DNA from 2 places in the Citrobacter sedlakii genome. Region 2 is predicted to be linked to the other one. Evidence: predicted binding sites of a transcription regulator. Region 2 holds the regulator's gene; the other holds the start of a gene.

Region 1 (3,148 bases), 1.6 Mb from region 2:
GTCAGCTGAACGCCCTGAGCTTTGTAAGCGCCGTTGATGTTGTCGCCTTTGTACGGCATACGACCTAACCAGTCGTAACCCATTTCAAAGCCAACATACGGGTTAACCTGATAACCACCAAAAGCACCTGCGCCCAGTTGGTTTTCGTGGGTCGGGCCATTGTTGTTGATGAAACCAGTGTCATGGTACTGAGACCAGCCCAGTTTAGCACCAGTGTACCAGGTGTTATCTTTCGGAGCGGCCTGCGCTACGGTAGCGAAACCAGCCAGTGCCACTGCAATCGCGATAGCTGTCTTTTTCATTTTTTGCGCCTCGTTATCATCCAAAATACGCCATGAATATCTCCAACGAGATAACACGGTTAAATCCTTCACCGGGGGCCTTGCTCAATAGTTACTCTACCGATATCTGCGGCTTATGCCGAGCACCCCTGGCGATGTAAAGTCTACAACGTAGTTGGAAACTTACAAGTGTGAACTCCGTCAGGCATATGAAAAAAAAACGCTTGTATACAAAATATTTAACATTTTGGATGTCGAAATTACGAGGAAAAATACGCGGAAACCGCTTCCGACAAGCGTTCGCGCAAAAAATTCAATACGCTTTAAAAAAAGTGGGCAAGGCCAAAAAAAATTCCAGGATAAATCCTAATTTTACTCAGTGATACAAATTAGAATGAATTTTTAGCCCAGTTTGGTGTCTCGTCGGATGGGTATGCGCGCTAACCGGGCGCATGATAAACCCCATCGCATTTCCTTCATCAGCGGCTTTAACCAATTCGGCATGCTCCTCTTCCGTTAACTCGTCGGCCAGCCAGCCAATGACCACGCTGTAGTTGCCTGTGCGCAATGCGCGAACCATCGATTCCAGGGTGTGGCAGGGAGAGAGCTGACGAATCTGCATGACCTTAGAGAGCGGCAACCCGGCCGACTGAACCCATTCGCGGCTCAATTTTTGCTGCGGCGTCAGCCAAAGCTGCCAGCGAGACTGCTGCCCTAACTGCTGGAGAAGCGGTAACAGCAGTAACTGCGTCATCATGGGCTGGTCTTCACGATAGACCACTTCACTGATAAGCCCGGCAGTAGCTTTCTCGGTTGAAACGCGCGCCATTTTGTTCGCTGTTGAGGAGAATGACGAAGAACGATTTGCGTAGCCTGAAGTGTACATAATCAATCCAGCCCTGTGAGTTACTGTATGGATGTACAGTAACCCTGATGCCGTGAAAGATCAACTTTATTTTCGGAAACAAACTCGCAATTTTTATTCATCGTTGCGGTAAAAACGAAATACAACTTGCCCCCTGAGAATAAGTTGCCTATTTTCGTCGTTAACGGATCCGTGACGGCAAATAATTTATTTAGTTTATGATTTAAAAGGGAATTTTATGAAAGTACACTCCTATGACAGGATCAATAAATCACAGGAATATTTATCTTCTCTGGGGACTATCCGTTATCGATCGCTGTTTGGCAGCTACAGCCTGACCATCAACGACACGGTGTTTGCCATGGTCGCCGATGGCGAGCTTTATCTCCGTGCCTGTGAACAAAGCGTACAGTACTGCGTAAAGCACTCACCTGTCTGGCTGACCTTTATGAAGCGCGGACGCCCCGTCATGCTCAATTACTATCAGGTTGATGAAAGTCTCTGGCGCGATCAGCAAAAACTCATCCGCTTGTCGAAATATTCCCTGGATGCGGCGTTGAAAGAAAAACACCTGCGGGGGGCAACGCAACGGCTCAAGGATCTGCCAAATATGACCTTTCATCTTGAGAGCCTGCTTAACGAAGCGGGCGTTTATGATGTCAGTACGCTCCGTGTTTTGGGCGCCAAAATGTGCTGGCTTCGGTTGAGACAAATCAACAAGTCGATTACTGACAAAATCCTCTACATTCTGGAAGGGGCTATTTATGGCATTCATGAAGCGGCGCTCCCGGCGACGCGTCGCCAGGAGCTTGCGGCGTGGGTTAAGACGCTGACAAAGGAGCCGCTGTTTCCGGCGAAGATTGAGTGATTTGGCGCTGCAGTCGGCCAATTTCCGGCAGCAGCGTCACCAGCAATCCTACCTGCTGAACCACCAGAGGCTCTTTGCTGTCCGGACGCGGTTCAAGCTGCTGGATACGGTGTTTGAGTTCGGCCAACGCCAGCTGTACGCGCTGTTCATCAGCCGGGAGATGATGTAAGGCATCATCAACGTAGCACACGGCGTCATCCAGTAATGCCAGCACCTCGGGGTTGGTCAGTTGCTCACGATGCGCCCCCAGCGCGGAAATGTAGCTGGTGAACGTATGGTTGAGGCAGAGTAAACGGAACGCTGCCTCACGCGTTTGGGCGGTTACGTCCGGTTCGCTCGACATATTCGACACCACGGAAGCCAGTTCGGCATCGCGATTATGCGCATCTCGTCGCGCAATGCGATAGGCCAGGCGATTATCGCGCCCCTGATGATATTGCTCAAGAATCGCGTCAAGATAGCGGCAGTTGGCATCGGTTGCGCGTTGTAATACCCGCGGCAGGTTGCGAAAACGCCAGTCCGGCCAGATAAAGCTGACCGCCGCCCAGGCGATGGCGCAACCGATCAGCGTGTCTATGACCCGCGGCAGCGCGACCTCGAAACCTTCGCCAAGCAGATTAAAGCACAACAGCACCAGCAGGGTAATAAACATCGTGGCGTGGGCGTACTGTACGTTACGGAAGGCAAAAAACAGGACGCCGGTGATGACCAGTAATATAAGTTGCCCTTCCAGCGAAGGCACAAACCACAGGACAGGAATGCCAATAGCCACCCCGACCAGCGTACCGATAATCCTCAAGGCCAGACGGTGTCGGGTCGCATTATAGTTGGGCTGACAAACGAACAGGCTGGTCAACAGGATCCAGTAGCCATGATGCATACCGGTGACCTGAATAATGGCGTAACCGACGCAGAGCACTAACGACATCCTCACCGCATGGCGGAACAGGGCGGATTCCGGCGTGAAGTTGCGGCTCAGGCGCAACCAGACATCGCTGAGTCCGTGCGGACTGTCATCGGCGAGCTGATTTTCTGTTTCCGCGTGCGGCATGGCCTGCGCCTGCTCTGATTCTATGGTCGCCAGTTGCGCATCAATAGCTCGCAGGTTCGCCAGCAAAAAGCCCAGCGTTTTCA
Region 2 (3,148 bases):
TCTTTATTCATCATAAAGTCCTCTTCGTTAGGCTGTGAATAGCGAGTCTACGTCATCCAACGTTGCTACGTTTCTTGCTGGACGTGATATTTAGTGTAGTCAGGGATTCTGGGTTCGGTTGAGTATTCAGAATATTTAACCGTCACGTTGCCGAAAACCAGGTACCGTTACGCCAGTGCCGCCGCCAAATCCATGCTAACGAAAGTCCGCGCAGCGCCAGGAAAACCGCCAGCGCCAGCCACAAACCGTGATTCCCCAATGCCGGTAGCGCCAGCAGCGTTAACGCAAAACCCGTCGCCGCCACCGCCATACTGTTACGCATTTCCGCAGCGCGGGTCGCGCCAATAAACATGCCATCCAGCAAGTAGCACCAGACGCCGACCAACGGCAGGATCACCTGCCAGAACAGATAACGATCGGCTAACTGTTGCAACTGCGGCAGTGAGGTCAGCAGCGCGATTATCTGCTCCCCCACCAACAGGTAGGTCAAAGAAAACAGCAGTGCTACGATGCCTGACTGACGACACGCCGCCCGCCAGACCTCCAGCAATTGACTACCGTCCCGCGCGCCATACGCCTGGCCGGAATGCGCCTCAACAGCGTAGGCAAAGCCGTCCAACGCATAGGCGGTAAAGGTAAGCAGCGTCATGAGCACTGCGTTCACGGCAATGATGTCGCCGCCAAGCCTTGCGCCAAGAACAGTAATGGCGCCAAAGCAGAGCTGGAGCAGCAGCGAACGCAGCATAATGTCGCGATTAAGCGCCAGCAGGCGACGAATATTCCCGCGCCAGGCCTGCTTTAACATCTCCATCGAGACGCCGCGCAGATGCAGCACCTTGCGCACCATCAGCATTCCCAGCAATAGCGTGGCGTATTCAGCTATCACCGTAGCCAGCGCAGCGCCCTGCACGTTCATATGCAGGCCCATCACCAGCCACAGGTCGAGGATAATGTTGAGGATGTTACCGACAATCAGCAGAATCACCGGCGCCCGCGCATACTGCACACCGAGCAGCCAGCCCAGCAGGACCAGATTGGCCAGCGAGGCGGGCGCGCTAAGCCAGCGGATTTCCAGGAAGCGTCTTGCCTGCGCCAGCACCGCTTCGCTACCGCCGACGATATGCAGCGCCAGATCGATCAGCGGCGTTCGGCAGAGCGCAATGAGCAGGCCAGCGCCCAGCGCCAGCAGCAATGGCTGTACTAACGCGCGCGCCAGCGCCTGTGGGTTCTTCGCTCCAAACGCCTGCGCCGTAAGCCCGGTAGTGCTCATTCGTAAAAAGAGCAGCAGCATGAACAGAAAACTGGTAGCCGTCGCCCCAACCGCCACCCCGCCGAGGTAAACAGGACTATCAAGGTGGCCTATCACCGCGGTATCTACCAGCCCAAGCAGCGGCACAGTGATGTTGGAGAAAATCATGGGTAAGGCAAGACGCCAGAGCGCTTTATCAGCAGATGCAAAGAACGGCATGAGAAGAAGCCTGAGGAGCAGTTATCGTAGATTTAAAATTATACAGGCCTGATAAGCACAGCGCTGCCAGGCCTGGCGCCGGATAACGGCGCGTACGCTCTTATATCCGGCTAAATGAAATTACAGCCATTCACCGTTGCGGATGACGCCGACGGCCAGCCCTTCAATCGTGAAGCTTTGTTCACGCAGATCCACGACGATCGGTGTAAATTCGCTGTTTTCTGGCAGAAGCTCGACTTTGTTGCCCTGTTTTTTCAGGCGTTTTACCGTTACTTCGTCATCAATGCGCGCCACGACCACCTGACCGTTACGTACATCCTGCGTTTTGTGTACCGCCAGCAGATCGCCGTCCATAATGCCGATGTCTTTCATCGACATACCGCTGACGCGCAGCAGGAAGTCGGCATTCGGTTTAAACAGTGACGGATCGACCTGGTAATGGCCTTCAATGTGCTGCTGCGCCAGCAGCGGCTCGCCTGCCGCAACGCGACCGACCAGCGGTAAGCCATCTTCTTCTTCCTGCAGCAGTCGAATGCCGCGGGACGCGCCGGAAACGATTTCAATCACCCCTTTGCGCGCCAGCGCTTTCAGGTGTTCTTCAGCGGCGTTTGGGGAACGGAACCCCAAACGCTGCGCGATTTCCGCACGCGTCGGCGGCATACCTGTCTGGCTGATGTGATCCCGAATAAGATCAAACACCTCTTGCTGCCTGGCCGTTAACGCTTTCATTCCGCCCCCTGGGTGTATATACAGTTATGCTGTGAGTATATACAGCTAAAGGTGATTTTGGAACCACAAACTGCACAATGATCCGCAGTTTTATGCGGTTATGGAACGGAGCGCGTATGTTGTTAGTGAAAATGGGCCCACAGCAGAATGCCCCAGGTGATCAGCGCGACAATAATGGAAAGCAGCACTGCCGCCGATCCCATGTCCTTCGCCCGTCCTGACAGCTCGTGATATTCGGATCCAATACGGTCGACGACGGCTTCAATTGCACTGTTTAAAATTTCAACAACCATGACCAGCAGCACCGAGCCAATCAGCAGAACGCGGGTAATAGCATCGACATCCAGCCAACAGGCGATGGCCACGCCTGCCAGCACCGCAATGCTTTCCTGACGGAACGCCGCCTCGTTGACCCATGCTGCGCGAAACCCCTTCCAGGAGTAACCGGCTGCTTTAATAATTCGGGTGAATCCAGTGGTATTGTTAGCCATTAAAAGAACCTTTTTGCATTATTGGCGTCAATGACAATGCTTTGTTAGCGCGTATAATCTGAGTGCGGGCAACGCGGCGCGAAGTATGACCGTATACAACAGAAATTCACATGACTTTCTGATATCCTTGCAGCGCATTTGCATTATTAACCAGAGGCTTTACATCGTTTATGTCCGGCTGGCCACGAATTTACTATAAATTACTGAATTTACCATTAAGCGTACTGGTAAAAAGCAAGTCTATTCCGGCGGATCCTGCCCCGGAACTGGGACTCGATACCTCTCGCCCAATTATGTACGTTTTGCCGTATAACTCCAAAGCGGACTTACTCACACTGCGCGCGCAGTGTCTGGCGCACGATCTTCCCGACCCGTTAGAGCCGCTGGAGATCGACGGCACGCTGCTGCCGCGCTATGTCTTTATTCATGGCGGACCGCGTGTCTTTACGTATTACACGCC

The links. The regulator LexA, encoded in region 2, represses DNA repair genes until DNA is damaged. The targets are predictions, from matches to a motif close to TNCTGTATGTACATACAGNA.
Region 1: a site for LexA is predicted at 1,189-1,208, ahead of sulA (SOS-induced cell division inhibitor SulA). Genes of this name have one in related genera too.

The regions. Positions count from the first base shown of each region.
Region 1 covers NZ_CP071070.1:2,801,507-2,804,654, reverse strand. The annotation lists gene ompA (porin OmpA) at 1-302, opposite strand, end outside; gene sulA (SOS-induced cell division inhibitor SulA) at 658-1,167, opposite strand; gene JY391_RS13460 (TfoX/Sxy family DNA transformation protein) at 1,385-2,014, shown strand; gene yccS (YccS family putative transporter) at 1,968-3,148, opposite strand, start outside.
Region 2 covers NZ_CP071070.1:4,391,586-4,394,733, forward strand. The annotation lists gene JY391_RS20810 (CsbD family protein) at 1-11, opposite strand, end outside; gene dinF (MATE family efflux transporter DinF) at 143-1,468, opposite strand; gene lexA (transcriptional repressor LexA) at 1,589-2,197, opposite strand; gene JY391_RS20825 (diacylglycerol kinase) at 2,320-2,688, opposite strand; gene plsB (glycerol-3-phosphate 1-O-acyltransferase PlsB) at 2,859-3,148, shown strand, end outside.